DNA from 4 places in the Rothia sp. HMSC072B03 genome. Region 1 is predicted to be linked to each of the others. Evidence: riboswitches for the same ligand, from Rfam matches in the RefSeq annotation. Region 1 holds a riboswitch; each other region holds the start of a gene.

Region 1 (7,672 bases):
TCGGGCACGTTCCATGACCTCGATGGAGAGGGCGTGGTCGTGCGGGTTGCTCAGAATAGTGCGAATGTCAGCAAGACTCATTCCAGCCTGTCGGCAAGTGGCAATAAACCGAGCCGAAGAAATGGACTCTTCGTCAAATACGCGATTTCCGTGAGCGTCTCGGGGCACCGCGATTAACCCCTCTTTTTCGTAATAACGCAGTGCGTGGGTGCTCACCCCCAACTGCTCTGCTACCTCTTGAATACTTGCCACGGATTACATGCTAGGAGGTTAGAGCGGGTCTAAAGCAAACTGAGCCGTCTTCTCTTTTCGGGCCCCAAAAAGCATGTTCCCGAGGATCTTGAGGCGGGGCACCGCGCCCCTTCCAGCGGAATATATTTACCTGACTAGTGCAAATACTATTTTTGGTGGAACGACCGCGTGCCGCCGATCCCTCACGTAGAAGGACCGGCGGCACGCGCTCCGTCATGAACGGTGTTTTACCGATGTTCTCACCTGGTGGAAGAGCCTATGACGACACTATGAGTACCCCCGGAGTTCCCCACCAACCGCGGAAATTCCGGAAAATCCTCCCCCGCCGAGGCGTCCCTGCGGGTTCTATGCCACAGTGCGGTACAGGCTCGTAATGGATTCGAGAGCCTCGCGCTCGCGAGTCTTCTCGTCCAGAGGCTCATCCTCGGCCGTGCCCAGGGCGCAAGCCAGGATGCGTTCCACCTGCTTTGCCTCGATGAGGAAGCCATCGTGGCCGTGGTTCGACTCGATGATGTTCACCTCGACCGGGTTGGGCAACGCCTCCGCCAGGCGATGCGACTCGTGCGGGAAGAACAGGCGATCGGTGTTCACCGCGGCAATCGTCCACTCGCAATCGGTGCGGGCCAGCGCCTGCGAGAGCGAGCCGCGACCGCGCGCCACATCGTGCGAGATGAGGGCCTCGTTGACGGCCAGGTAGCTGTTCGCGTCGAAGCGTTCCACCAGCTTGTTGCCGTGGTGATCCAGGTAGCTCTCGATGGCGTAGCGTCCGCGATGCTGACCCAGCAAGCCACCCTCAACGCTTTCTCCGCGGTTCTCCTCGCGGCCGAAGCGGTGCTCCAGCTCGGCGGGGCTGCGGTAGGTGGTGTGGGCGATGCGGCGGGCCAGGGCGAGGCCCGCGGCCGGCGCGGGGCCGTTGTAGTAGTCGCCGCCGGCAAAGTTCGCGTCGGAGCGAATCGCCAGGTTCTGCGTGTGCGCCCAGGAAATCTGCTCGGCGGTGGCCGAAGGACCGGAGGCGATGACCGCGCATCCGCGCACCAGCTCGGGGTTGGTTGCGGCCCATTCTACGGCGCGTGCGCCCCCGAGGGAACCGCCGATGACGTAGCGGAAGCTCGTGATGCCCAGGGCCCGGGCCAGACGCGCCTCGGCGCGCACCGAGTCGCGGATGGTGACGAGCGGGAATCGGGATCCCCAGTGCTCGCCGGCGCCCGGGTAGCCTTCGGGAATGATGCTGGCCGGACCGGTCGAACCGTAGCAGCCGCCCAGAATATTGGGGGCAACGACGAAGTATCGGTTGGTGTCGATGACCGCGCCGGGGCCCACGATGCCCTCCCACCAGCCGTCGGATTCGATAGCGCGGATGAGGGGCGCGGGCATGTCCGGGGTGGGCACGCCGCGGGAGACATGCGTGTCGCCGGTGAGTGCGTGCAGGATGAGGATGGCGTTATCGCCGGTCTCGTTGAGGGTACCCCAGGTTTCGTAACCGATGGTCACCTGCGGCAGGGTGATGCCGGATTCAAGTTCAAAGTCACCGATGGCCAGCTGACGCAGGTAGCCCTGCGCCTCGGGATGCTCGGTGCGGGTGCCGGCCACGGGAATGGGGGCGGTCACGGGCTGGGTAGTACAGGTTTCGGGGGTGGTCTGAGCGGTCATGGGTCCCTCCGGTGGGTTGTGCAGAGCTGTCCGCGTCGCGGCGGTAAGAACGCGTCGGCCAGTTAGGGGCGGCGGGTCAGAAACGGCAAAGATAACGGATGCGGGGTACTCCCCCGCGGACGGGCTGAGGGGTGCCGGGCGGCGCCTCCTCGGCTCGTCCACGAGGGCGGGCCGCCGCGTTTAGGAGAGGGTGTCGAAGCCCAGCTGCAGGTCGGCGAGAATATCGTCGATGTTCTCAATACCAACTGCCAGGCGGACGAAGTTCGGGTACACGCCAATCTTCTCCAGCTCCTCGGCGGACAGCTGGGAGTGGGTGGTGGAGGCCGGGTGAATCACGAGCGAGCGCACGTCACCGATGTTCGCCACGTTGGAGTGCAGCTTCAGGGCGTCCACGAAGTCGCGGGTCTGTTCCAGGGTTGCGTCCTTGAGGGTGAAACCGACGACCGCACCGGGGCCCTTGGGTAGGTACTTCTGGGCACGCTCGTACCAGGGGGAGGATTCCAGGCCGGCCCAGATGACGCGGTCAACCAGCGGGTTGGCTTCGAGCCAACGGGCGACCTTGGTGGCGTTCTCGATGTGGCGCTCGATGCGCAGGGAGAGGGTCTCCAGGCCGATGCCGATGTTGAAGGCGTTGGTCGGGGAGATTGCGGCGCCGGTGTCGCGCAGCAGGGAGACGCGGGCCTTCAGAATGTAGGAGAGGTTCGCACCGAAGGCGGAGTCCTTACCCAGATCGCGTGCGTAGACTAGGCCGTGGTAGCCGGGGGCGGGCTGGTTGAACTTGGGGAACTTCTCGGGGTCTGCACCGTAGTCGAAGTTACCGGAGTCAACGATTACGCCACCGATGGAGGTGCCGTGGCCGCCCAGGTACTTGGTGGCGGAGTGGACGACTACGTCTGCGCCGTGCTCGATGGGGCGCAGCAGGTAGGGGGTGGGTACGGTGTTGTCCAGGATCAGGGGCACGCCGTTTTCGTGCGCAATCTTGGCGATGGGCTCAATGTCGAGCACGTCGTTGCGGGGGTTAGGCACGGACTCGCCGTAGAACAGCTTGGTGTTGGGGCGAACCGCGGCGCGCCATGCGTCCAGGTCGTCCGGGTCCTCAACGAAGGTGGTTTCGATGCCGAGGTCGGCGAGGGTGTACTTGAGCAGGTTGTAGGTGCCGCCGTATATGGAGGGCGAGGCGACCACGTGGTCACCGGCGCCGGCAATGTTCAGGATTGCGTAGGTGATAGCTGCCTGACCGGAGGCCAGCAGCAGCGCGCCAACGCCACCTTCCAGGGAAGCGATGCGGTTTTCGATAGCTTCCTGGGTGGGGTTGTTCATGCGGGTGTAAATGGGTCCCAGCTCGGCGAGAGCGAAGCGGTTTGCGGCCTGCTCTGCACTGTCAAAGACGAAGGAAGTGGTCTGGTAGATGGGTAGTGCCCGAGCTCCCGTTGCGGCATCCGGTGCCTGTCCCGCGTGAATCTGGCGGGTTTCGAACTTCCAACCGGCGGGGTTGGCGGGAGTCGGGACGGTAGTGTTGTTGCTCATGCGTGGCTCTCCTAAGGGGATAGTTAGGGGGCCGCATGCCGATTGGTACAGGAATCGTCGTTGAGTTGTCCTGTCACGATTGATGTACCGAATTCGGTCACATCGGTCCCGCGCTTGCGTCACGCTTGTGCGTGCCGCCCGGTCTTCACCCAGGGCACCCCACCGCGGAGGAGGGTTGCCGGCCAGCTAGCTGGGGCTTGTCGCTGGCGCTCTTGACCTGTCATTAGGGTGTCATAATCGGTTGCGCGGGGTCAAGAGTTTTAGGGGTGCGCGGCACTTTAAGACGCTTCATTGCAAACATGACGTTTTTTAACGTCTGTAACAAAAACCTGCCTGCAACAAAACGTTGGTGACGATGCCGGGGCAATCCGAGGGCTAGGCAATCGAGATGCGGAGGCGCCCCCACATAGTAACTCCCATCACTTTTACCTGGGGTTTTCGGTACACTGGGACTACACATACACTCACGCAGGGCGCGGCTCACTACGCCGTTTATCCTGCCCAGCATCCCTCCGGTACAGGGGCCAGAGGGCCATACCCGAAGGTTACCTACCATGTCTCTCGTTCTCGATGCGGCACAGCTTAGCCGCATCTTTGGCACAGGCGAACGCGCCTTCACCGCCGTCGACCGCGTGTCCCTTCGCATCAGCTCCGGCGAGATCCACGCCCTCCTCGGCCCCAACGGCGCGGGCAAAACAACCACCGTGCAGATGTGCTCAACCCTGCTCACCCCCACCAGCGGCACCCTCACCGTGAACGGCATCAACGCCATCGCCCACCCGCAGCGGGCACGCCGTCACGTGGGTCTCGCACTCGGCGGGGATAGCGGCTTCTACCCGCGCGCCAGCGCCCGCGACAACCTGCTCTTCTTCGCCGATGTTGCGGGGGTTTCCGGGCGGAGCCGGCGGCGCGAGGTGGACCACGCCCTAGCCCGCGTGGAACTCACCGATGCGGCGGCGCGACCCTTTCAAGAGTTTTCCCGCGGCATGAAGCAGCGCCTGCACATCGCTCGCGCGCTGCTCGGCTCCCCCGCCCTGCTCCTGCTGGACGAGCCGACCAACGGGCTCGACCCCGATATCGCCCTGACCGTGCGAACCCTCATCCGCTCCCTCGCGGAAGACGGCGCCGCCGTTCTGCTGACGAGCCACCTGCTCGGCGAAATCGAGGACCTGGCGCACACCATCACCGTGTTAGGCGCCGGTTCCGTCGCCGTGAGCGGCAGCCTCGAAGACATCGCCGCGCACGCCGGCATTGCCGCCACGACCGTGGTACAGGTCGAGGCCACCGCCACCGAGGGGCTTGATACGCTCCGCGGGCTCCTCGGCGATAAGGCTGCGGTGCTCTTCGCCCCGCGCGGTTCCGGCTGGGAGCTGACCCTCTACTGGCACGGCGAGCGCGCCACGTTCGAGGCGGGAGAGGCTCACCGCATCCTGGCGGAGGGGCTCGCCGCCTCGAACATTGGAGCGAGGACCGAGCCGTACACGCGCCCGGCAACCCTGGAGGAGGCATACCTGGCGATGGCGGAGGGGCTCAAGCGATGAACGTGAAGACGCGACGCTCGGAAGAGTCCCAACAGCAGGACCGGCAGTACGACCTGTGGCAGGAGTGCGCCCGCCAGCTGCGGCTCATGGGATTTAGCCTGCGCCAGTTCCTGACGGTCCCGTACTTTATTCAGCTGCTTATCAGCACGGTGCTCGGGTCGGTCATCCTCCAGGCACTCGCCGTGCGCGCGGCGGCGCAGAGCTCCGAGGGTCACTCCGTTGACCCGACCCTCGCGTGGACCCGCGCGGGCATCGTGGGTATGTGGTCGGTCTGCATCGTGTCTGCGGGCATCATCAATTTTGAGCGCTTCCGCGGGACCCTCGTGTACCTGTGTTCCGGGTCCATTTCTCCGGTGCGGGTGCTGGCGGCTATCGTTTCGAGCGCCTCCATCGTGGGTCTGGCGGCCCTACCCCTATCGTGGGCGGTTTGGGCTCTTGTGACGCTTAACCCGCAGGTCACGGACTTTTCTGCGCTCTGGCCGCGCTATGTTCTGGGCGTTCCCCTGTTGTGGCTTGCCTGCCTGTCGGTTACGTTCATGATTGCGGTGTTTTTCGTGGCGACGCCAAACGCTATCGCCTACGAGGAGCTGCTCCTCGTGCCGGTATTTATTCTCTCCGGGGTTCTATTCACGATGGTTGAGGCGCCCGCCTGGCTGGATGCTGTAGGCACGCTCATTCCCCTGCAGGCGCCGGTGCACCTGCTACTTGGGCGCACCCCCATGAACACCCCGGCGGATGCGCTCCTGCCCGTTGCGCAGACGCTCGCCGTGAGCCTCGCTTGGGCGTTGTGCGCCTTCCTCTTTGCCCGGAAGGCTCTCGCCTCCGCCCGTCGTCGCGGCACCCTGGGGGCGATGTAGCGTGCGTGTTCTCTCTACTGATTCCCTGCCCGGGGTGGTGCGTCGGGCTCTGTCTACCGCCTCTATCGGCTGGTCGTCATCGATTACCTTCGCAACCCTCGGAACGGCCATCACTACCCTGGTGCTCGTGCCGGGCCTCAACGTGCTTTTTACGGTGCTTTTGGGCGCCGACCTCGCCGCGAACGATACGGTGCGCATCGGCTGCGCGACCGCCCTGATTGCCACCCTCAGCTCGGTGGCCGCCGGCATCGTCGCGCGCGTCGCCACCGACCGGTGGATCGGCGTCTTCGAGTACGTGTGCACGGCACGAGCGGTGGATGCAGGCTACTGGCTGGGTGCGGCGGCGGTGCCCGCGTTGCTGGCATCCGTGACGGGCCTGAGCAACGTGGGTATCGTGTGGTTGCTCTCCCTCACGGCACCCTCTACCGGGGCGGGTTCCGGGCTTCTGCTTGGAGCCATCGCGCTGATGCCGGTTGCGGTTCTGGGCGGGGTCTGCCTGGGCATTTTTGCCGCCGGGCTGGGCCTGTACCTGTCGGATCCGTACACGGGGTCCAATTTTCTGTCGATTATTCTGCCGGTCAGCGCGGGCGTGATCGTTCCGGTGAGCACCTACCCCGCATGGCTTGCGTGGCTGTGTTCCTGGGTTCCCGGCTCCCGGCTGGTGCAGGCTCTAGATACCTCTGGCGGTATTGTAAGCGGCGCCGCACCGGATCTGTTCGCGCTCCTGGCGGTAGACACGGCACTGGCGGGACTCTACGCCGCGGCGGGGTTGGGGCTTACGCTCCTCGCCGCCCGCCGCATCCGCGCCGGTGCCCGCGCCTCGCTGCTATAAGGCGCGTACCCGAGATAAAAAGAACGAACCTTTTAAGTGCCCGTGCCCGCTACCCGGGTGCTGCAAACAACCGGGCGCCGCAACCAAGAAAGACCACTCCCGTGACTACTCCTCCCGCCGTGTACACGCTCGAGGCCCTCGGCTTCGACCCCTCCTGGCAGGGCGCGGCAATTCGCGCCGCGTTCACCCTCGACGGTACTCTCGAGGATTTCACCCTCGCCCGCGTCAGCGCCGTGCACCGCACCCGCTGCGAGCTACTGACCTGCGAGCGGGGCGAGCTCGTGAAGCTCTCCGCTCCCCTGCGTCCGGTCGAAAACGACTACGGCGGAGAGGAATACCCCGTCGTGGGTGACTGGGTGCTCGCCCAGCCCATCCCCGGAACCGGCGGTGAAACCCACCCCGCAGAGCATAAGCCCCTCGCGATTCTGCCCCGGCGAAGCTACCTCACCCGCCCCAGCGCCACCCGAGAATCCGCGGATCAGCCCGTCGCCGCCAACGTGGATATGCTCTGCATCGTTGAGCCGTGCTTCCCCGAGCCGTCCATCGGGCGCATTGAACGCTACACCGCCCTGGCGCACGCCTCCGGGGTGCAGGTCGCGCTGATTCTCACCAAGGGTGACCTGGTGACGGCCGAACAGCTCGCCGGCTACGAGGAATCCCTCGCGGGCGGCGTGGATGCGGTGCTCGCCGTCTGCACGGACAACGGCTACGACCCCGCTCCAGTGGCGGAGCTCGTCGCCGGACGCACCGCCGCGTTCCTGGGCCGTAGCGGTGCCGGTAAATCAACCCTGGTCAACGCCCTGCTCAACCCGGGAGCCGACCCCCGCGAGGCCAGCTCAGAAAACCGGGTGCAGGCCACCTCCGCGGTTCGCGGCACTGACGGCAAGGGGCGCCACACCACCACCAGCCGCCAGATGATTGTTCTGCCCGGTGAGGCAGACTCCGGTGCAGAATCTTCGGCAGGCACGGTGCTCATTGACACCCCGGGCGTGCGAGCGCTAGCCGCCACGAGC
Region 2 (7,672 bases), on a different contig from region 1:
GATAGCGCCGCAGTCGAGAAGATTGCCAAGGCGGTGGAGAAGTAATGACCGCCGCAACCATTGCCCCCGCGCAGGAGAGCGCGGCCAAGCTCCCGACGCCGAAGCTTCCCTCGAACCCCTTCGCCGGCAAGCAGTACCTGGGCCTGATCCTGCCCCTGGCGCTCATTGCGCTCTGGTATATTCTGAGCACCAACGGCGTGTTCACGCAGGTCCAGCTGCCCTCCCCCGACCGTGTGGTGGGCGCCGGTATCGAGCTGGCGCAGCGCGGTGAGCTGGCCAAGCACGTCGCGATTTCGACCCAGCGCGTGCTGATTGGCTTCGGCATCGGCGCGGTACTCGGCCTGGTGCTGGGATCGCTGATTGGCTTGTCGGCCCCGGTGCGCGTGTTCGTCGCCCCGACCATCGGCGCTCTGCGCGCGGTCCCCTCACTCGCGTGGGTCCCGCTGCTTTTGCTGTGGATTGGCATCGGCGAGAACTCGAAGGTGACCCTCGTGGCCATCGGCGCGTTCTTCCCCGTGTACACCACGGTTTCCGCTGCCCTCGCCCACGTGGACCCCAAGCTCGTGGAGATGGCCCGCGCCTTCGGCCTGAAGGGCCTGCGCCTGTTCACCACGGTTCAGCTTCCCGCGGTTCTGCCCGCCGTCATCTCGGGTCTGCGCCTCGCGCTCGCTCAGGCGTGGCTGTTCCTGGTCGCCGCCGAGCTGCTGGGCGCCTCCATGGGCCTGGGTTACCTGCTGACCGACTCGCAGAACAACGGCCGCACCGACCGCCTGCTACTCGCCATCGTGGCGCTGGCCATCCTGGGCAAGATTACGGACGCCCTCGTCGGCCTGTTTGAGCGCTGGGTCAAGGCAAAGTACCCCAGCAACTAGCGCCACCGGTAGCTAAACACAACGCTCAGCACGCGCTGAGTTTTCAGGAGAGATGTCCGCGCGTCAGTCATCGTGACGCGCCGGAAAAAGAAGTCGGCGGGGAAACCTGTCGCCTACTGAATGATGATGATGTGCCCCGCCCCGCGCCCCACAGTAGTGAGCGCGGGGCGGGGTTCTTAATGTGTCGTTATATTACGAAGCGCTACACAGTGTGCCTTTTATGACGGGAACCTTTGCATCGGGACCCGCGGCGCGCTTTACTAAGAAGGCAAACCATCCAGAGCGACCGAGAGACCTGGCTCCATGACGTCGCAGCAACCCCCTCGCGCATCTGCACACACGAGTAGGCAGCGCGAGCAAGGGTGCTAATGCCAGCTACCGATGGGAGAGATATGGGACTGCCCACCCCCTTTTCGTTCACCGACCCGCTGAACCCCACCCCGAACCCCGCGCTCGAATCTGACGAGGCACGCGTCGCGTTCTGGGAGAAGCAGGCGCAGCGACTCACCTGGGCTGAGCCCTGGCACACCGCGCACCGCTTCGAGAAGCCGAAGTCCCTCGGCTTCGACGAGGAGGGCATCGAGCAGTTCACTGTTCCCGAGATTAAGTGGTTCGAGGGCGGCAAGCTCAACGTCGCCTACAACTGCGTGGACCGCCACGTGGAGGCGGGCCGCGGCGACAAGGTCGCCCTCTACTTCGAGGGTGAGCCCGGCGACCGCGAGGCCATCACCTACGCCGAGCTGCAGCGCCGCATCGCGAAGGCCGCCAACGGTCTGCTGTCCCTGGGCGTGCGCAAGGGTGACCGCGTGGTCATCTACCTGCCCGTCATTCCCGAAACCATTATTTTTACCCTGGCCTGCGCGCGTATTGGCGCGATCCACTCCCTCGTGTTCGGCGGTTTCTCCGCCGAGGCACTGAAATTCCGTGTTGAGGACACCGGTGCGAAGGTGCTCGTCACCACCGACGGCCAGAACCGCCGCGGCAAGGTTGTTCCCGTGAAGGTCAACGCCGACGAGGCCTGCTCGGGCGAGAACAACATCGAGCACGTCATCGTGGTGGACCGCACCAGCGCCTCCGACCCCGTAGCGCACGCTGAGGTTCCCTGGACCGAGGGCCGCGACGTCTGGTACCACGACCTGGTGGACGACCAGCCCGACACCCACGCCTACGAGCTGCACGACGCCGAGGATCCGCTGTTCATCATCTACACCTCCGGCACGACCGGCAAGCCCAAGGGCCTGGTGCACACGATGGGCGGCTACCTGGTGCAGACCGCGTACACCCACGCTTTGCTCTACGATCTGCTGCCGGATTACGTGGATGAGAACGGCGTGCTGCGCCCCGACGAGCTGTCGGCCGTCAACGACCCCGAGAAGGTGGAGTCCACCGTTCACTGGTGCACCGCCGACCTCGCTTGGGTGACCGCGCACACCTACGAAATCTACGGCCCGCTGGTTAACGGCGTATCCGAGGTGATTTACGAGGGTACCCCGAACACCCCGCACTACGGTCGCCACTTCGAGGTCATCGAACGCTACGGCGTGACCAACTACTACACCGCCCCCACCCTGATTCGTTCCCTCATGGGCGCGTTCCCCGACGGCCCCGAGCCCGGCAAGTACGACTTCTCGACCGTGCGCCTGCTCGGTTCGGTGGGTGAGTCCATCAACCCGGAGGCGTGGCGCTGGCTGCGCAAGCACGTGGGCGGCGGCACCGCATCCTTCATCGACACCTGGTGGCAGTCCGAGACCGGTTCGACCGTGTGCTCCCCGCGCCCGCACGACCCGGCTTTCGCCTCCGCCGGCACCTACCCGGTGGGCACCCCGCACTGCACCCCCCTGCCCGGTTGCGCTACCCGCGCCGTTCCGGGCGTGTCCACCCGCGTGGTGGATGAGCACGGCAACCCGGTGGAGCCGGGTAGGCAGGGCTTCATCGTGGTCGATAAGATTGGCCCCTCCATGGCCCGCACCGTGTGGAAGAACCCGCAGCGATTCCTGGACTCCTACTGGCGCCACTACGGCGAGCGCGGCTGGTTCCTGGCAGGCGACGGCGCGAAGGAAGACGAGGAAGGCAACGTGTACATCCTCGGCCGTATCGACGACGTGATCAACATTTCGGGTCACCGCCTGTCCACGATTGAGATTGAGTCGGCCCTGGTCACCCACCCGGCTGTGGTGGAGGCCGGCGTCTGCCCTGTGGAGGACGACCTGACCGGCCACCAGGCGGTCGCTTACGTGACGCTCACCGACGAGGGCAAGGCCCTGACCGAGGACGAGCTGAAGGCGGCTCTGACGGCTCACGTGCGTGAGCACATCGGCCCGATTGCCAAGCCCAAGGACGTTGTGGCAGTTGCCGATATCCCGAAGACCCGTTCGGGTAAGATTACCCGCCGCCTGCTCGGTGAGCTGTACCAGGGCCGCCCCCTGGGTGACGTTTCCTCGCTGCAGAACGAGGAGGCGCTGGGCCACATCGCGCAGGTGCTGGTGGAGACCGGCCGCGTGCAGCGAGAAGAGGAGCGCGAGGCGGCCTAGACCCCCTTCCCCTGCCGGCGCGGCCCCGGCGCTTGTGTAGGAGTCGCGATACATAACAAGGGTGCGGATACCGAACGATGATTCGGTATCCGCACCCTGTTGTTTAACGGTACTGACGAGGCCTTTCGCCCCGGTGACCGCCTAGTTAATCAGGCCCAGGGAACGAGCGTACTCGGCGGTAATACCGCTCGGCTCAATCTGCTTGGGGCCCTTCTCGAGCTCGGGGTGCTCGGTCGCCTGGAAGCGGATCATCTTCAGGTCGTTCGCCGCGCCCAGGTTCGAGATCATGCCGTCACCGTTCAGGTCCACCGAGACCGGCTCGGCATCAATCTTTCCGTTACCGTTGAAGTCGATGGGACCGTCAGCGGGCTTGCCCTTGTACAGGAAGCCGGCCGCGCGGGGACCGAAGCCGCGCGCCTCGTAGAGCTTCGCCTCGTTCAGCATGCGGTACTCGGCGGTGGAGTAGCCAAAGTAGCGGCTACCGTCAGCCATGGGCACGCCGGTGAGGGTGTACTGGTAGTTCATGACGCTCAGGTAGTTGGGCTTGTAGTTGATTTCGTCCCAGCCGCCGTGGCTCAGCGCCAGGTTGTGGCCGAGCTCGTGCACGAACACCGCCACGCGGATATCGCTGGTTGCCTTACCCCAGAAGTGCGGGCCCACGGTGACCATGAGGTTACGGCCACCGAAGTTAGCGATGCCGGAGGAGGTGCTGTTGTCATAGTAGTCGCCCCAGATGACGTAGTGGAAGGTGCCTTCACGGGCGGGGTTGAACTTACCTTCGGAGGCCTTAATCCTGTTGAGTGCGTTGAACTCGCTGTCGAGCTCCTGGTGGGTGATTTCGTTGCCGCCGCCGAGGTTGTACTTGGCGCTGCGGGCGCTACCGGCGTCCAGGTGAATGTTCACGCCGGTGGTGCCGTCGGGGTTGCGCATGGGCAGGTCGGCGTAAATCTTGGTGATGCGGTCCAGCTCCTCTTCGCTGGGGAGCAGGCCGGGCATGTAGTCCATCTCGACGAAGATGTCCTTGTGGTTGGGGTCGGCGCCCAGTGCGGGGAAGTCGACGTCGACCTTGCCGTCGCCATCGGCGTCGTAGCCCTTCATCTCCCAGGTGTTGGGGATGCCGTCACCGTCGATGTCGGGGTTGTAGGCGTTGGCTGCCGGGGCGGCGACCGCGCCCAGGCAGAGGACCGCCAGGGAGGCAAACGCGATACGTGCGCGCTTCAGAGAGGCCATGAATCTGTCCTTTGATGTGATGGTGTGAGGATGCGATACCCGTGACGGGCACGCGGGATGGACGGCAGTGTTCGTTCTTCGGTGTTCGCACCCGTGCGGGTAGCGAGTCGTTTGCAGGCCGGCGGGGCGCCTCGTGAGCTACCGCCGCATCACTTCGTGAGCTTTAGCCGAAGATTGCAGAAAACCTGCTTTAAAGTTGAGACAATTTTGAAGTTGAGCTGAATTACACTACAGTATCAGTAATTCGTATCACGTGCATCACCGTATTCACCCGTGGAAGAAAGAATAATTACATGTCTCAACAGCAGACCAGTCACAGCACCCCCGCTTCCGGCAAGCGCGGCGTAAACCGCCGCTCCCTCGTCAAGGGTGCTCTCTGGAGCGCGCCGGTCGTCGCAACCGCCGCAACCGTACCCGCCTACGCGGCCTCCACCGACGTGCCGGAGACCCCGACCCTGCAGTTCGGTGTCTTCACCCAGGCCTTCAACTCCAACCCCTCCAACGATTTCGACACCCGCTACGGTCTGGACTCCTACACCGTGCAGGTGCCCAACGTGACCGCAACCTCCACGAGCCCGAAGAGCGCAGGCGGCGGCACCTTCACCCCCGGCGGTAGCGTCGGTGCGGGCCTGTACGGCGGTGCCGGCCTGTGGATTTCCGCCCCCATCAATTCCAAGGGCGAGTTCCAGGGCAGCACCTACCTGTACGGCTCGGCGCACCTGCAGGTGACCTTCGAGTTCACTTTCCCCACCGCCGAAGACGTCACCGCGCCGCTGCTGTGGGACACCGACAACGACGCCGAGGTGGCCGCGCTGGCCAAGAGCGAGGGCGGCGCCAAGACCAATAACCCGGCAGTGAGCGCCTTCAACGGCGTGGCCTACGCGGCGAAGTTCTACGAGCCGGTCATCGAGGGCAACACCTGGACCGGCGTGCTGGATATCCGCACCTCGGACTTCCTGACCGCGACCGCCAACGGCCCCGTGCGCTACGCACAGGTGCTGGCCTCGCAGGTTCCGGTGTACTTCACCGAGGTGACCTCCAGCTACACCCTGACCACGACCGTTCAGCTCACCAGCGGCACCGTTGCGATGCAGCTGACCGATGACGGCGAGTACACCTACCGGGATCTGGCGGGTGCAAGCGCCTCCGCAACCATTACCCGATAGCGCGGCCGCCACAGTAGGCAGAAAGGGGCCCGGCATCCATATTGGATGCCGGGCCCCTTTGCTTTCGGGCTCAGCCTATCGGCTGCCGCCGAGGTAAATTGTCGCAAAAAGTAGTTCCCAAAAAAGAGAACTGTATTACAATGTATATATAGTCTTTAGGAACGAGGTACCAACTATGGAAAACCTAGTAATTTCAGTCTTTAACACCGAAAGCGAAGCTTATCAGTCCTTTGCAGATTTGAAGGCTTTCCGCCAAACTCAGACGACCAAGGTTGCTCAAATCGCCCTGGTCAAAAATGAAAACGGTCATATCGTTGAAAAAGAACGCTATGATTTTGAAGATTCAACGACGGATGCAACCCTAAAAGGTGGCTTGCTCGGTGCAGTTATCGGGCTTTTGGGTGGTCCTATCGGCGTCTTGTTTGGTTATGGTATTGGTAGCCTCAATGGTTTGGTTGCTGGTGCTACCGTTGATACGGCAGAAGCTGGCCTGATTGACGTTGTTTCTCAAAAATTGACTAACGGTGAAACAGCCGTTGTTGCCTTGGTGCAAGAAGACAACGAAGCAGTCATCGATGCTTACTTCACCAAGTACGACACCCAAATCGTGCGTTGGGATGTAGCAACCGTCGTAGCCGAAATCGAAGCAGCTCTGCAAGTCCAAGAAGACCTCTACAACCAGGCGCGTGCACAGATGAAGGCTGAACGTAAAGCCGAACGCAAGGCTAAGCTTGAAGAATTCAAGGCGAATGTCAAAGCAAAGTTTGACAAATTGAAAGCGTAAGCACCCAAGCATCTCATAAAAAATAGGCTATCTACTTCTGGTAGATAGCCTATTTTTTCAGCGGGTTGGCGCCCATGCCGGGGTAGTCCACGTCGATTTTGCCGTCGCCGTCGGCGTCGTAGCCCTTCATCTCCCAGGTGTTGGGGATGCCGTCGCCGTCGATGTCGGGGTTGTAGGCGTTAGCCGCGGGCGCCGCGACCGTGCCGAGTACCAGCAGGGCCGCCGAAGCGAGCGCGGTACGCACCAGGCGGGGGGACAGGGAGAAAGCCATAAAGTATCTCTCTTCGTATCTTGACCACGCGGGAGGTTGCATCATCTGGCATTGCGCACGGTATGGGTTGTACGGGTCCGGTTCTATGATGAGTAGAAGTGTCAGGCGGCTACCGCGTGGTTTAGTGGTCATATGTGTGTCGCTGCCGCCGATATGCAGTCGGCGTGCCGCGAGTGAGCGCGGCATTTAAAAGACAGCGGGTCACTGCCGAACCCTCCGATGGAGGAAAAGGAGCCGTTCTTGGTTCTCTTCTGTTCGACGGTGACCCGCCTCATCATACACAGAGTGCATCTAGTTTGTCCCGGTATTCGCACCGTATCTCAGGTTATGCACCGTTTATGACGTAAAACGTTTTGATAAGCCTTCTATTTAGTGTTTTCTGACTCAGGCTCTGCCTCAGTGTTCCGTGCAGCGTTCTGTGCGGTGCCCCTCGCCTCGGAGGTCTTCATGGAGGCGTAGAACAGACACACGACCGCGCCCACCGCCGCGGCGACCAGGGGTAGCATCATGGAATCAGCCATTGCCACCGCGTAGGGTTCACGTAGAATCTGCGGAAGCACGCCTCCAGCAGCACCGTCGTGAGAGCCACCGCCCGCTGCGGCAGCCGGGCCCAACGCGGACAGGTGCGAGGTAATCGCAGAAGCCATGATGGTCGTAATCGCAGCCGATCCGAGCACCGACGCCATCTGGCGGGTCTCGTTGTACACGCCCGAACCGGCACCGGCACGCTGCGGCGGCAGGTTACGGGTCGCAGACACCGACAGCGGACCCCAAATGCAGGCATTCGCCGCACCCAGAATAATCATCGGGCCAACCAT
Region 3 (7,672 bases), on a different contig from region 1:
CATAAATTTAGGGTAATTTATACCCTAAATCCGCCGCGAAAACCACGTGAACGCCGCGAAACAAACCCGGCACGAACCCGGGACAAATCCGAAACGAACCTGCAACGGGCACCCCCCGAGCACACAAAAGTCCGCCCGCACGGTGCAGAAGAAACCGTGCGGGCGGACCCGTTATCTATCCCCAAAAGTTCGGCGTGCAGTCGGTACGCATACCGGCGGGAAGCCGAACAGCCGCCACCTACCGCGAATCACCGCGAGCAAACCATCATCCGGTCAACCCGCAGCAGGTAGCGGAACCTAAAGCTCTCCGGGTGGGAAACCTAGAGAGAAGCGCGAATCGCCTTGGTGGCGTCCACCAGGTGACGCAGAGACTGCTTGGTCTCCTCGTAATCACGAGTCTTCAGACCGCAGTCCGGGTTCACCCACAGGTCGGCAATGGTGCCGTAGCCAATCGCAGCCTTCAGCAGGGACTCAATCTCCTCCTGCGAGGGAACACGCGGGGAGTGGATGTCCCACACGCCCGGGCCCAGACCGGAAACGAAGGTCTCCGGAATGTCAGCCAGCAGCTCCATGTGCGAGCGGGCGGCCTCGATGCTGGTCACGTCAGCGTTCAGAGCGTTAATCGAGTCGATAATCTCGTTGAACTCCGAGTAGCACAGGTGGGTGTGAATCTGGGTGGAGTCCTTCACGCCGCTGGTTGCCAGGCGGAAGGAGTTCACCGACCAGTCCAGGTACTGCGGCTGCTCGTCGCGGCGCAGGGGCAGCAGCTCGCGCAGAGCCGGCTCATCCACCTGAATGATGCGGATGCCTGCCTCTTCCAGGTCGGCAATCTCGTCGGCCAGTGCCAGAGCCACCTGGTTAGCGGTCTCGCGGCGCGGCTGGTCGTCACGCACGAAGGACCACGCCAGAATCGTCACGGGGCCGGTGAGCATACCCTTGACCGGCTTCTCGCTCAGCGACTGTGCGTGGGAGCTCCACGGCACGGTGAACGCCTCACCGCGCAGGCCCTCGCCGTGACGCTTCACGTCACCGAACAGGATCGAGGGGCGGGTGCAACGCGAACCGTAGGACTGAACCCAGCCGTGGCGGGTGGTTGCGAAGCCGTCGAAGTTCTCGGCGAAGTACTGAACCATGTCGTTACGCTCGGCTTCACCGTGAACCAGCACGTCCAGGCCCAGCTCCTCCTGCAGCTTGATGACCGAGGCAATCTCGTCACGCAAGAAGCCGTTCAGCTCCTCGGCGGAAATCTTGCCCGCACGAGCCTCCGCACGGCGGCGGCGAATCTCAGCGGTCTGGGGGAAGGAACCGATGGTGGTGGTCGGCAGCTTCGGCAGGTTCAGGTCAGCCTGAGCCGCATGGCGAACGTCAATGGTCGGACGGTCGAAGTCCTCGGCGGTCACAGCTGCGGCGCGGGCACGAATCTCGTCGTTGTGCTTGCGCGGGTCGGCGGCGAAGCGAGCCAGCGCCTCGTCAGCAGCCTTCAGCTCGGGCTCAACAGCGGCCTCACCCTCGGCCAGGCCACGAGCCAGCAGTGCAATCTCGGCGACCTTCTGGTCGGCGAAGGCCAGGCCGTCCACGGGAACCTCGGCGGGGTCTTCCAGAGCCAGGTCGTGCGGCACGTGCTGCAGGGAGGTCGAAGAAGCCACCGACACGGCACCCTCGGATGCGCCGGGCAGCGCCTCCAGGGTCTTCAGGGCGGCGCGAACGTCGGCACGCCACACGTTGCGGCCGTTCACAACACCGGCAACCAGGTGCACGCCGGCGGCAGAAACAGACTCAAGCTCAGCCTTCGAGTACACGCCGTGCACCAGGTCAAGGTGCAGCGCCTCAATACCGGTACCCAGCAGCGCCGGCAGGTTCTCACGCAGGGAACCGTAGGGGCTAGTCACCAGAATCTGCGGGCGCTTCTCGCCTGCAGCCAGGGCACGGTAGGTGCGCTCAGCAAGCTCGGCAACCTTCGCGTTGTCGGCACGGTCCACGGTCAGGCCCGGCTCGTCCAACTGAACCCACTCAACACCGCGCTCAGCCAGCTGCTCCAGCACCTGAGCGTACGCTGCAACGAACTCGTCCAGGCGGTCGATGGGTGCGAAGTCCTCGGCGGAACCCTGCTCGGCCTTAGCGCCCAGCAGCAGGGTCAGCGGGCCAACAATCTGCGGACGAACCTTCACGCCAGCCTGCTTTGCGACCTCGAGCTGCTCGTCAATAGCCTCAAGGTTCAGCTTAATCTCGGTGCCGGCACCAATTTCGGGCACCAGGTAGTGGTAGTTGGTGTCGAACCACTTGGTCATCTCCAGCGGAGGCAGGGTCTCGGTACCGCGCGCCAGGGCGAAGTAGCCGGGCAGATCCAGCAGGCCGCGTGCATCCTTAGCCTCGGCCAGACGCTCGGGAACCAGGGTGAACAGGCGAACAACGTCGAGCACCTGGTCGTAGTAGGAGAAGGTCGCCGGAATCGAGTAGTCGTCAGCCTTCAGGCCCGCGGCGGTCACGCGCTCAAAGTAGGTGCGCTGCACGTCAGCGGCGGTATCCTGCAGCTCCTGCAGGGTGGCCTTGCCCTTCCAGAAAGCCTCCTGAGCCTTCTTCAGCTCGCGGAAGCGGCCCACGCGGGGGTAACCAACAATAGTTGCGGCGGGGAAAGCAACGTTAGACATAGTGCATATTCCTTTACTGGGGATAGAAATGGGAGAATCAGCGGGCCCTGCCAGCCCCGTCGATGGGGCCGAGATCCGCGGGACGCTCCCGGGGTACTTTGGGGGAAACTTGGGTGGCGCATCCGCGCCGGGCGGAGCGGGTCGCGTTTAGGCGAATTCCAGCTCGCTCAGGGGCTGGGAGAAACGGTTGCTGTATCGGGGCAGGTCCAGCTGGTCCAGAACGTCCAGCACCGCGGCATGCTCGTTGAAGGTGAAGAAGTGCAGGCCCGGTGCGCCCGCATCCATCACGGCGCGGCACTGGTTCAGTGCGTAGTCCACGCCGATGCGGTGCAGCTCTGCGCTGCTGGTTGCCGTCTCCAGGGCGTACGCAAGATCCGCCGGAACCGACATGCCCGCCATCTGGCAGAGGTTCTGCAGGCGCTTCAGGGAGGTCACCGGCATGATGCCCGGAATAATCGGGATGTCCACACCCGCCAGGCGAGCCGAATCGACCAGGGCACTGTAGCGCTCATCCTCGAAGAACACCTGGGTGATAGCGAAATCCGCGCCGGCACGCTGCTTCGACAGCAGAATCTCAATATCCTGCAGCAGGGATGCGGACTCGGGGTGCTTCTGCGGGTACGCCGCCACACCGATGGACACCTTACCCGCCGCCAGGTGGGCGAAATCTTCACGTTCCACGCGGCGAATCAGCTCGACCAGGTAGCGGGCGAAGGGAAGCTCCGAAACCTGACCTTCCTGCACGTCACCGCGCAGCGCCAGGAAACCGCGCACGCCCAGACCCAGAATCAGGCGGACCGCACGCTCCAGCTCGTGCACCGAGTGGCCCGCACAAATCAGGTGTGCCAGGGGGGTGAGGGAGGTTTCGTGCACCAGGTAGTCGAGCAGCGCCAGCGTCTTCTGACGGCGCTTCGCGTCACCGGAATAGGTGACCGAAACGTAGTCGGGGTTGGTACCCTCAAGCTCCGCAATGGTGCGAATCAGCGACTCACAGCTTGCGTGTGAGCGCGGAGGGAACAGCTCAAAAGAAAGAGCCGGGTGAACTGTCGTCATAACCATCCTTCGTGTTCACCCGATAGATACGCACCGTAAGGGTGCGCGAATTCTTCTGCAGGATGCGCGCCACCGGTTTGCGGGTGCGCATCATCAAGGGGTGCCGAAGGGTATTCTTCTCTATCGGTTCTGGCGGGAGCACCTTGTCCGCACCCTGCACCGTGACGGTGGGGGATACTGGCGAGGTTGCTGCGACGTCGACGAGCCAGATCTCTCGGTCGCTCTTGATAGATAACGCCTTCACTGTACCGGGCGTTTTGGAGGGTGCGCAAGAATTTCGGGGAATGATGGCCCAATATGTCGAGAGATGACGAGTCACCGAAATATGAACTTAATATGACCGACTATGACGAAGGGTGGCTGGGGGCGTTGCGGGTAGGGCTGTCGGCTGACCCCTGAATGCCTGAAAATATCACAGATATATCTGCTTAATATTCTTGGACACGCACGAATATGTGTGTTTTATATTTCATTGAAGAGTAGAGTTGGTTAGTGAGGCACGGGTAGTGTTTCAATGTCCGCTCATCGAGGAGTTTCAGGGCTCAAAGATGAGTTCAATATGACTTTGTGAGCGTGGTGAGAATGAAAAAGCTATTTTCTTCTATACTCTGGTCCTTCCGCCTAGCAGGGAAAACCTGTCCCACAACCCTGGTGAGCGTCGCCCTATCGCTAGCCGTCATTGCCTGCATTCCCTTGAGTCAGTCCCTGCTGATTGGTAATACAGTATCAGCCTTGAGTGGTTCAAATGGTGGTGCGGCCTGGATTTATATCGTTGCTCTTGCCCTTGTTGTCGGAATTAATATCATTGCTAAACGCTGGGTCATAAGTAACATGCTCATCCTCAAATCAAAGGTGAACTATCGGGTTCACTGCATGTTAAATAACAGGTTATCTACATTTCCGTTATCTGATATAGGTAGCACAAAATCACAGGAAGATATACGTGCTGCTAGAGAGGCAATATCGAAACAGGAATTGCAGGTTCACACCATGTCAGTTATGACACTGGTGAGTGCCTTCGCAATGGTGTTACTTCTCTGTCTTAATATCGCGAACGTCAGCATTGTGGCAGCAATTTTTGCGGCACTGTGTTCACTACCCCTATCTATTGCAATGGTGATTCTCGCTAAACGTGATTACGCTATATACACCCTAATGTACGAGGACTATCGGGTAGAGAACTACTATCTAGACAATCTGATGGCTCAAAGTCGCGCCCAAGAACTTCACCTCATGAGAGCCTCCCGATTTTTCTCGCAACGCGTAGCGTCCTGGCGACGCCGGGCGGCCGGTAGGGAATTGAGCCTTGAAAGTGTTAGAGGAATCATCTCCATAGTTGCAGGGCTACTCTGCTCTGTCTTACTTTTTGCGTCCCTGTACTTCCTTGTGGATTCAGGAGCCGATATATCGTATGTGGCCGGATCGCTGATTGGAATCATCGCCTGTGTTAACGCGACCCAAGAGGTGGGATATTCATTCGGCCAGATTATTAATGGAGCATTATCTGTTCAGCAATTCCGAAGGGTATGCGACTCTGATACTTACGACCATGCTTCCGAGATAAAAACTTCTAACCCTAACCATGAAAATATTTCAAAAATTATATGCAAAGATGTATCCGTTCAGTATGAGGGCGCGTCGTCTTTTGCGCTTAAAGATATTAATCTTGAGCTGATGAATAATCAAATGATTGCAGTAGTTGGTGCCTCGGGCGCGGGAAAAACAACGCTAATAAATGCAATTCTTGGAATTACACCAATTGCCCAGGGGAGCATAACGTATAAGGGTGCTTCTTCTGAGAGTAAATACAACATGTTGGCAAATGTTGGTTTGGTGAGTCAAGACTACGGCCGTTATGAACTGACTGTGCGTGAAAATCTTCTTCTGGGTTTGCCGCAGGAGGCTGTTGAGCGTCTTGGTGATGCTGATTTGTGGTCGGCTTTGTCGGTGGCTTGTGCTGATGATTTTGTGCGTGGTCTTGAGGGTGGTTTGGATGCTCAGTTGGGTGAGTCGTTTGGTGGTGTTGGTCTTTCGGGTGGTCAGTGGCAGCGTTTGGCGTTGGCGCGTGTGGTTCTTCGGGATGCGCCGGTGTGGGTGTTGGATGAGCCGACCAGTGCTGTGGATGCTGAGACTGAGGAGGAGATTTTTGCTCGGTTGAAGGTGGCTGCTGTTGGGCGTTTGGTGGTGTTGGTGTCTCATCGTGCGTGGACGTTGCGTGGTGTTGATTCTGTGGTGGTGTTGGATGGTGGGTGTGTGGTGGAACAAGGAACCTACCAAGACCTAACGACCGACCCCACATCACGCTTCAGAAAGCTCTTTGCCTCCCAACTGGAGGAGAAATAACCTCCTAGCATACCCGCACAACGTAGAGTTAAAAGCATGGAACGTATTGAATCTCCCCTCTACCGCAGGCTCGGCAACTCCGGCCTCGTCGTACCCAGCGTCGGCATCGGCTGCAACAACCTCGGCCGCCCCGGCACCCCCACCCGCACCCAAGAAGGTACCAACGAAGTCATCGCCGCCGCAGTCGACGCCGGCATCAGCTTCTTCGACATCGCCGACCTCTACGGCGCCGAACCCGGCCTCTCAGAAACCATGTTCGGCACCGCCCTCACCCAGCTCGGCCTCGACCGCGACGAACTGACCATCGTCACCAAATTCGGTCTGCCCGTCGGCGACCTCAACGGCAACGACCGCAACGCCCGCGGATCCCGCCGCTACATCATGCGCGCCGTCGAAGGGTCCCTCCGCCGCCTCGGCACCGACTACATCGACCTGTACTTCTACCACAGCCCCGACCCCAACACCCCCATCGAAGAAACCCTCAGCGCCCTCGACCAGCTCGTACGCGACGGTAAGGTCCGCTACCTGGGCCACTCCAACTTCTCCGGCTGGCAGCTCGCCCACGCCGAACACTGCGCCCATGAACTCGGCACCGAACGGTTCATCGTCGCTGAAAACCACTACAACCTGCTCGACCGCCGCGCAGAACTCGAAATCCTGCCCGCCGCACGGCATTTCGGCATGGGTGTGCTGCCGTACTTCCCGCTCGCTAATGGCCTGCTGACCGGCAAGTACCGCCGCGACAACATTCCCGCCGGTTCGCGCCTGTCCCACTCCAAGAAGAACGTGCTCGACGCCGCCAACTGGGACCAGCTCGAAGCCTTCCACAGCTTCTGCACCGAACGCGGCATCACCGAGGTGCAGGCGGCGTTCTCCTGGCTCGCGCAGCAGCCGCCGGTCACCTCCGTCATTGCCGGTGCGACCAGCGCCGAGCAGGTGCGCGCCAACGCACAGGCGGCATGCCTGCGCTTCGACGCTGAGGACCTCGCCGCCCTGGACGCCATCTTCCCGGCACCCGAGAAGATCGCGCTGTTCTAGAGGTGGGCTCCCTCTCGAAGGGCAGCCAAACGGTCGCACATGGCCGCCGTAAAAATATGTCGAAAAATGTGCGCGATGAGAAATAAATATCACCCGCCGAACGTTTTCGCTAGGATTAGGTGAGGTGCGTCTAACCTGACGCACCTCACCTCGCCTATATACCCACCCCTGCCGCCTGGAAGCAGTCCGGCAGGACCACCCGCCACCGGCACATCAAAGGACACCATGAGCGCACAGAGCACCGCCTCCACCCTGCCCCCTCTGGGCACAGGGAAGCACAGCCGCTACCTCGGCATCATTGCACTCATCGCCACCTTCGGCGGACTCCTCTTCGGCTACGACACCGGAGTGATCAACGGCGCGCTCGAACCCATGAGCCGCGAACTCGGCATGGACTCCACCGCCCAGGGCTGGGTCACCGGATCGCTCGCCTTTGCCGCCGCTATCGGTGCGCTCGGATGCGGCCGCATCTCTGACCGGTTCGGCCGCCGAACCACCATCATTGGGCTCTCCACCATCTTCTTCATTGGTGCCCTGACCTGCGTGTTCGCACCCAACGTCGCCGTACTCATCACCGGACGCACCCTGCT
Region 4 (7,672 bases), on a different contig from region 1:
TTCGAATATAACAGGGAGTTAGGGTTCACTAACCTAATAATTCGTCGATGTTCGCGCAGGGGCGAGAGATAACTACCTCTATGACGCATCCTCCCTCGACAACCTCGCAGGCGCCGTGAGAAGGGCTCCAAGGGCGGTTCCAACGGCTGAAAACTACCTGAAAGTTTGCTGAACTAGCGAAGAAAATACCTTTAACCGTAAAATATCGTGGTAACAACAGCGTCACATCCCCACTTTGCGGGACGTGACGCTTTTCTTATGCGGGCTCGGAACCCCGGCGCCCGCCCCTACTAAGAGTATCTACGGATTTTCACGAATGTCTTCTGAGAACACCGCGGCTCCCCAGAACCCCAAGGCAGAAGCCAAGGGCGCACTGGACCGTTACTTCAAGATCAGCGAACGTGGCTCCACCCTCGGCGCAGAATTCCGAGGCGGCCTCGCCACCTTCTTCGCGATGAGCTACATCGTCGTGCTGAACCCCCTCATCATCGGCCTCGGCAAGGACGCATCCGGCAACACGCTCGGCGTGCCGCAGGTCGCCGCAATGACCGCACTGGTCGCAGGTGTCATGACCATCCTCATGGGCGTCGTCGCCAAGCAGCCCTTCGCCATGGCCGCAGGCCTCGGCGTGAACGCGCTGCTGGCAACCACCATCGCCTCCACCCCCGGACTGACCTGGCCCGCCATCATGGGTCTGGTCGTCTGGGCGGGTGTGCTGATGACCATCCTCGTGCTGACCGGCTTCCGCACCGCGGTGTTCAACGCGGTCCCCGAATCGCTCAAGGTCGCAATCGTCGTCGGTATCGGTTTCTTCATCGCCTTCATCGGCCTCGTTAACGCGGGTATCATCCGCCGCATGCCCGATGCCGCCGGCACCACCGTGCCCGTCTCCTTCGGAGTGAGCGGCCACCTGCTCGGCTGGCCCACCCTGGTCTTCCTCTTCGGCCTGTTCCTCACCATTGCGCTGTTCATTCGCAACGTGAAGGGTGCAATCCTCTACGGCGTGGTTGCCTCCACCGCCCTCTCCATCATCCTGGAGCAGGTCGTGCCCTCCGGCAGCGTTCAGACCTCCCCCACCGGTTGGTCCCTGAACGTCCCCGTTTGGGATTCCAGCACCAGCAAGCTGCCCGACTTCTCGCTGTTCGGTTCCGCTGACCTGTTCAGCGCCTTCGGCACCCTCGGCGGCATGGCAGCCGTTCTGCTGATCTTCACCATCCTGATTTCCGCCTTCTTCGACGCAATGGGCACCTCCGTCGGTCTCGCAACCGAGGCAGGCACCATCAAGGACGGCCAGATCGAGAACGTCGACAAGGTCCTGCTCGTGGACGCCCTCGGCTCCGTAGCCGGCGGTGGCACCTCCTCTTCCTCGAGCCAGATTTTCGTGGAGTCCGCAACCGGTATCGGCGCGGGCGCACGCACCGGCTTCGCAAATATCGTCACCGGCGTGCTGTTCCTCGTCGCGATCTTCCTGACCCCCCTGGTCACCATCGTGCCCTTCGAAGCTGTTGCACCCGCAATGGTGTTCGTCGGCTTCCTGATGATTCGCCAGGCAGTGAACATCGAGTGGACCGACTGGGGCCTGGGTATCCCCGCGTTCATGACCATCATCTTCATGCCTCTGTCCTACTCCATCGCGGACGGTATCGGCGCAGGCTTCCTGTCCTACGTCTTCATCCGCCTGGTGCAGGGCCGCGGCAAGGAAGTTCACTGGCTCATGTACGTGGTTTCCGCAGTGTTCCTCATCTTCTTCGCTAACGGCCTGATTACCGGCTGGATGCACTAAACACATCGGATGCCCGCCTCCGCACATGGAGGCGGGCACCGGCAGGGCGGGGTACCGGCACCTTCGAGTGTCGGCGCCCCGCCCTGGGCTATTCTCCCCTCTGCCCCGGTTGCCGATTCTGGCTATTTAGCTGGGGCCGGGAAACACCGCATCACCGACTGAACCGCCGCGCACAACGCGTTTCAACGGCACGAGCCGCTCGGCGGCGCCTACAATGGTTGAACCATTGTGACGCCCGGTTATGAGCCTAGCCCGCGAGCTTCGCCCGCGAAACCGGCGGCGCAACAGTACACACCGAACAACATCAACGGATCCTTACATGTCTGAACCTCAGAAGGCGGCCGCACCCACCGGTGCGCTCGACCGCTACTTCAAGATTTCCGAGCGAGGCTCCTCCATCGCCGCAGAATTCCGCGGCGGCCTCGCCGCATTCTTCGCCATGAGCTACATCGTGGTGCTGAACCCCCTCGTCATCGGTACCGGTGCCGACGCCTCCGAACGCACCCTCGGCATCGCCCCCGTCGCCGCCGTCACCGCCCTCGTTGCCGGCGTCATGACCATCCTCATGGGTGTTATCGCCAAGCAGCCTTTCGCCATGGCGGCTGGCCTGGGCGTGAATGCACTGCTCGCCTCCACCATTGCCACCACCCCGAACCTGACCTGGGCAGACATCATGGGCCTGGTCGTTCTCGCCGGTCTGATTATGACCGTTCTGGTGCTCACCGGCTTCCGTACCGCGGTGTTTGAGGCGGTCCCCGAATCGCTCAAGACCGCGATTGTGGTCGGTATCGGTTTCTTCATTTCCTTTATCGGTCTGGTCGACTCCGGTATTATCCGCCGCATGCCTGACGCAGCTGGCACCACCGTTCCGGTGAGCCTCGGCGCGGGCGGTCACCTGCTCGGCTGGCCCACCCTCGTCTTCCTCTTCGGCCTGTTCTTCACCATCGCCCTGTTCATCCGTAACGTGAAGGGCGCAATCCTGTGGGGTGTGCTCGCCTCCACCGCACTCTCCATCATCTTGGAGGCCACTATCCCCTCCGGCAGGGTGAAGGATGCCCCCACCGGTTGGTCCCTGAACGTGCCCTCCCTGGCTGACCTGAAGTTCACCACCCCGAACTTCTCCCTCATCGGTTCCGCTGACCTGTTCGGCGCGTTCACCCATATCGGTCCGCTGGCTGCTTCGCTGCTGGTGTTCACCATTCTGCTCTCCGTGTTCTTCGACGCGATGGGCGTTTCGGTGGGTCTTGCCGCAGAGGCTGGCACCATGAAGGACGGCAAGGTTGAGGACATCGACAAGGTCCTGCTCGTGGACGCTTTCGGTTCCGTTGTCGGTGGTGGCGCGTCCGGTTCGGCGAACCAGATTTTCGTGGAGTCCGCTACCGGTATTGGTGCGGGTGCACGCACCGGCTTTGCGAACATTGTGACCGGTGTGCTGTTCCTGCTGGCGATTTTCATTTCGCCGCTGGTCACCATCGTTCCTTTCGAGGCGGTTGCTCCGGCGCTGGTCGTGGTCGGCTTCCTGATGATCCGCCAGGCCGTGAATATTGACTGGACTGACTGGGGTCTGGGCATCCCGGCGTTCCTGACCATTATTTTCATGCCGCTGTCGTACTCGATTGCGAACGGTATTGGTGCCGGCTTCGTGGCGTACACTTTCATTCGCCTGGTGCAGGGCCGCGGCAAGGACGTGCACTGGCTGATGTACCTGGTCTCCGCAGTGTTCGTGATCTACTTCGGCATGGGCATCATTAACGGCTGGACCCACTAAGTCCGCTAACTCCCGATAATCGCCTCTTTGAGGGGCATATACGAAGAATGGCAGAATCGTTCCGTTTTCGGAATGATTCTGCCATTTCTTCTATGCCCGCACTCTGCACGAGACAGGGGCAGGGAAAGTTACGAGATTTAGTGGACGTCTCCATCCACGTAGAACCAGGCGCCGCCCACCTTCTCAAAGCGCGACAGCTCGTGCATGCTGCCCTTCACCCGCTCCTCCACAGGGGTGCCCGGCACCGAACGGTAATACGCAACGAACTCCACCGTGCCGGAGGCGTCAAAGGGGCCGCCCGAAGAGCCCAGAATATCCAGGCGGTACCAGCGGATACCGTCCTCCAGCCCCAGGGTGCCCGGGCGGGTACTCGGATGCCAGCTCGCCAGCAGATACGCCGCATCGCCAGTCGCAAACGCGGTAAAACGCGAGCGCATCAGTTGCTCCGGCGCGGGGGCGGTCAGTGTTCCGGAGGCGGCAAACTCGCCCAGGAACCTGCCGCAGCAGGCGCCGTACACCTCGCCGCTCGAGCAGGGGCAGCGGTCGTCATGATTCAGTTCAGTCATGCCAACCAGTATAAAGAAACGCCCGCCTTGCCGGGGATGCAAATCCTCCAGCAGAACGGGCGTTCTTGTTTTCAATCGTTAAGTTTGAGCGAACCTACACGGTACGCTTCAGCGACAACGCTTATTCAGCGATTGCGCGAGCCGGGGTGTCAGCAGCCGAAGGCTTACCCACGTATGCGCCGCGGTACTTAGCAGCCGGGTGGGAGTCAGCAACCTTGGTGTGGCCCTTGCCGAAGATGTTCTCGCGCAGGGTGTTGCCCTCGTACTCGGTGCGGTAGCGGCCGCGCTTCTGCAGCTCGGGAACAACGTACTCGATGAAGTCCTCGAAGGAACCTGGGGAGACGTGGTACGCCAGGTTGATGCCGTCCAGGCCGCCCTCGTCGATCCAGCGCTCCAGCTCGTCAGCAACCTGAACCGGGTCACCAACAATGACCTCGCCCATGCCGCCGAGGGTGGTGTGCTCAGCGATGTCCTTGCGGGTCCACTTCTTGTCCTTCGCCTGCAGGGTGAAGGGGGTCAGGAAGGACTGAATCGACTCGGTCTGCACATAGTTCAGGACCTCGTCCTCGTCGAACTGGGACAGGTCAACACCGGACCAGCCGCCGACAATAGCCTGTGCAGAGTCGAGGTTCACGTACTTCTTGTACTCCTCGTACTTTGCCTTTGCCTTCTCTTCGGTCTCATCCACGATGACCGAGAGCATTGCCAGGATCTTCACGTCGTCGCGGCTACGGCCCTGCTCCTCGGCAGCGGCGCGAATACGGTCGGTCACAACGCGGGTCAGGTCCGGGCGCAGGGCGCTGATGAACACAGCCTCAGCGTGCTTACCGGAGAACTTCTGGCCGCGGCTGGATGCGCCAGCCTGGAAGATCACGGGGGTGCGCTGCGGGCTCGGCTCGGTCAGGGAGATGCCGGGCACGGAGAAGTACTTGCCCTTGTGGCCAATCGGGTGAACCTTGGAGGGGTCAGCGTAGATGCCGCGCTCGCGGTCCTTGACGACTGCGCCGTCTTCCCAGGAGCCTTCCCACAGCTTGTAGCAGACGTCCAGGAACTCGTCAGCGATATCGTAGCGCTCGTCGTGCGGAATCTGGGTGGGCAGGCCCTGGTTCTCAGCAGCCGACGGCAGGTAAGAAGTCACCACGTTGAAGCCGACGCGGCCCTCAGTGAGGTGGTCGAGGGAGGCGTAGCGACGAGCCAGGGTGTAGGGCTGCTCAAAAGTAGCGGCAGCGGTCACGCCGAAGCCGAGGTGCTCGGTCACGGCAGCCATTGCAGAAATCTGGGTTGCGGGGTCATTCACGGGAACCTGAGCGGCACCCTCAATGGCGGGAGCGGCAGAGTTCTTGTACACGTCGTAGATGCCGACCACGTCAGCGATGAACACGGCGTCAAACAGGCCGCGCTCAAGGGTCTTAGCCAGGTCAGTCCAGTACTTGATGGTGTTGTACTCGGTTGCGCGGGAGCGCGGGTGACGCCAGAGGTCGAAGCTCTGGTGACCGATGCAGGTCATCTCGAATGCGTTAACTACGATGCGCTTCTTCTGCTCAGCCATCGATTTTCCTTTCGCGAATGATCGGGGGGGACGATCGGGTTAGTGCCCTGCACCCCGCGCGCCGCCTCCTTCTTGCCTTCTGCGTTCGGTGGTGGCCTTCGTGCAGGTGGCGCGTTCGCGCCGTACTTGCCTCTTTTCGTTGAGGCCAGATCATCATCTGGGGCACCCCGCTACGGGAGAGGGTTGCCGCCCGGCCAGCCAGAGCTTAGCGCCGGGACTCATGATCTCGTGGTTTGAGTGTACGGGGCGCGCGGGATGGAGAGCACGTTTGTGACGAAAAAATCTTTTTGTGACGCGGGACCGAAATATTTCGTGATAAATGCGAAATATACGGTCATAGAAATTCATACGCGCCCGTCGGGTTGATTGAGGCGTGGCACAGCCCATAGGGTGAGTAGAGCAAACCATCCAGAGCGACCGAGAGACCTGGCTCCACGACGTCGCAGCAACCGATAGCGGTTTCCCCACCGCCGGTGCTAACGCCAGGAACGATGGAAGTGACTATGACACTCAACAGTGCAGTAACTCCCGGCGCATCCGAATCCTCAGCGAACCGGCACGCCGTATCCAGTGCCGCAGTGCCCCTCGTCTTCGATGCCGTTGGCCAGTCCTTTGCTGTACCCGGCGGAACCCACGAGGTTCTGCGCGAGGTCACCTTCACCGCCGAACCCGGCGAAATTATCTCGGTGATTGGCTCCTCGGGATGCGGCAAGTCCACTCTCCTGCGCGCCGCGGCCGGCCTGAACCGCATCACCGCAGGCACCGTGCGCATCGGCGAGAAGGCTGTGACCGGGCTCGACCCCCGCGTGGCCATTGGTTTTCAGGAGCCGCGCCTGCTCCCCTGGCGCACCGTCGCCGACAACGTGGCGCTCGGCCTGCCGCAGGGCACCAAGAAGGCCGAGGGCGAGGCGACCGTGACCCGCCTGCTGAGCCTGGTCGGCCTGAGCGAGTACGCCGACCACCGCCCAAAGGAAATTTCGGGCGGCATGGCGCAGCGCGTCTCCCTGGCCCGAGCGCTCGCCCGCACCCCCGGCGTGCTGCTGCTCGACGAGCCCTTCGGAGCCCTCGACGCGCTGACCCGCATCAACATGCAGGACCTGCTGCTGGACGTGCACCGTCAGGATCCGACCACGATCCTGCTGGTCACCCACGATGTGGAGGAGGCGCTCTACCTCTCCGACCGGGTCATCGTGCTCGGCAAGGACACCCCGGAGAGCCCCGCGACCATTCAGCGCATCGTGACCGTTGACCGTGCCCACCCCCGCGACCGCGCGGATGCAGAAATCACCGCGTTGCGTAGCGAACTGCTCGCCGAGCTCGGCGTGGAGGAAGCCGCGGCCTAAGCCGCCCCACCCCTCTCGGTATTAGCGCTGTCCAGGGCATATATCCGGTTGGCTATATTCTGCGGGCCGCGCTCCCCATCTCATCACATCATCATCTTCAGAAGCGAAAAGAACCATCATGACTTTCTCCCCGTCTCGCCGTACCGCCCTCAAGTCCCTGGCCGCAGCCGCCGCCTTCGCAACCCTGCTCAGCGGTTGCGCCGGTGAGGGTTCCGGCTCCTCCAACGCCTCCGGTGCGGCCGGCGGCGGCAAGGACACCGTGACCATTGACTACGCCACCTACAACCCGCTCTCGCTGATTATCCGCAAGAAGGGCTGGCTCGAGACCGCCCTGTCCGCCGAGGGCAAGAAGGTTGAGTGGGTCAAGTCCGCCGGCTCGAACAAGGCCAACGAGGCGCTGCGCAGCGGCAACATCGACGTCGGCTCCACCGCGGGCTCGGCGGCGCTGCTGGCCCGCGCGAACGGCTCCCCCATCAAGGTCATCAGCCTCTACTCGCAGCCCGAGTGGTCGGCGCTCGTCACCCGCAAGGACTCGGGCATCACCAAGGTCACCGACCTGAAGGGTAAGAGCGTGGCCGTCACCAAGGGTACCGACCCCTACTTCCTGCTCCTGCAGGCCCTCAAGCAGGCCGGCGTTTCCGCCTCCGACGTGAACATTCAGAA

Evidence for each region. A riboswitch is a leader RNA that binds a small molecule or an ion and turns the genes downstream of it on or off. The one in region 1 is predicted to bind S-adenosylmethionine.
Region 2: it holds a riboswitch for S-adenosylmethionine, as region 1 does, so the genes downstream of both, HMPREF2630_RS02880 (AMP-binding protein) here and HMPREF2630_RS01350 (bifunctional o-acetylhomoserine/o-acetylserine sulfhydrylase) in region 1, are expected to answer to the same signal.
Region 3: it holds a riboswitch for S-adenosylmethionine, as region 1 does, so the genes downstream of both, HMPREF2630_RS02585 (methylenetetrahydrofolate reductase) here and HMPREF2630_RS01350 (bifunctional o-acetylhomoserine/o-acetylserine sulfhydrylase) in region 1, are expected to answer to the same signal.
Region 4: it holds a riboswitch for S-adenosylmethionine, as region 1 does, so the genes downstream of both, HMPREF2630_RS02895 (ABC transporter ATP-binding protein) here and HMPREF2630_RS01350 (bifunctional o-acetylhomoserine/o-acetylserine sulfhydrylase) in region 1, are expected to answer to the same signal.

Annotation. Positions count from the first base shown of each region.
Region 1 is NZ_KV797964.1:192,570-200,241, reverse strand. It holds gene HMPREF2630_RS09375 (MerR family transcriptional regulator) at 1-252, opposite strand, end outside; gene HMPREF2630_RS01355 (homoserine O-acetyltransferase MetX) at 598-1,902, opposite strand; gene HMPREF2630_RS01350 (bifunctional o-acetylhomoserine/o-acetylserine sulfhydrylase) at 2,083-3,429, opposite strand; SAM riboswitch class IV at 3,535-3,647, opposite strand; gene HMPREF2630_RS01345 (ABC transporter ATP-binding protein) at 3,984-4,970, shown strand; gene HMPREF2630_RS01340 (ABC transporter permease) at 4,967-5,827, shown strand; gene HMPREF2630_RS01335 (ABC transporter) at 5,829-6,659, shown strand; gene rsgA (ribosome small subunit-dependent GTPase A) at 6,761-7,672, shown strand, end outside.
Region 2 is NZ_KV797968.1:138,496-146,167, reverse strand. It holds gene HMPREF2630_RS02890 (aliphatic sulfonate ABC transporter substrate-binding protein) at 1-45, shown strand, start outside; gene HMPREF2630_RS02885 (ABC transporter permease) at 45-872, shown strand; SAM riboswitch class I at 1,143-1,260, shown strand; gene HMPREF2630_RS02880 (AMP-binding protein) at 1,265-3,403, shown strand; gene HMPREF2630_RS02875 (zinc metalloprotease) at 3,545-4,633, opposite strand; gene HMPREF2630_RS02870 (hypothetical protein) at 4,927-5,799, shown strand; gene HMPREF2630_RS02865 (DUF1269 domain-containing protein) at 5,975-6,583, shown strand; gene HMPREF2630_RS02860 (hypothetical protein) at 6,633-6,854, opposite strand; gene HMPREF2630_RS02855 (DHA2 family efflux MFS transporter permease subunit) at 7,220-7,672, opposite strand, start outside.
Region 3 is NZ_KV797968.1:62,095-69,766, forward strand. It holds gene metE (5-methyltetrahydropteroyltriglutamate--homocysteine S-methyltransferase) at 321-2,648, opposite strand; gene HMPREF2630_RS02585 (methylenetetrahydrofolate reductase) at 2,796-3,701, opposite strand; SAM riboswitch class I at 3,819-3,935, opposite strand; gene HMPREF2630_RS02595 (ABC transporter ATP-binding protein) at 4,284-6,044, shown strand; gene HMPREF2630_RS02600 (aldo/keto reductase) at 6,081-7,082, shown strand; gene HMPREF2630_RS02605 (sugar porter family MFS transporter) at 7,308-7,672, shown strand, end outside.
Region 4 is NZ_KV797968.1:146,640-154,311, reverse strand. It holds gene HMPREF2630_RS02915 (NCS2 family permease) at 317-1,783, shown strand; gene HMPREF2630_RS02910 (NCS2 family permease) at 2,103-3,551, shown strand; gene HMPREF2630_RS02905 (YchJ family protein) at 3,689-4,117, opposite strand; gene HMPREF2630_RS02900 (LLM class flavin-dependent oxidoreductase) at 4,239-5,666, opposite strand; SAM riboswitch class IV at 5,784-5,892, opposite strand; SAM riboswitch class I at 6,068-6,164, shown strand; gene HMPREF2630_RS02895 (ABC transporter ATP-binding protein) at 6,170-7,009, shown strand; gene HMPREF2630_RS02890 (aliphatic sulfonate ABC transporter substrate-binding protein) at 7,128-7,672, shown strand, end outside.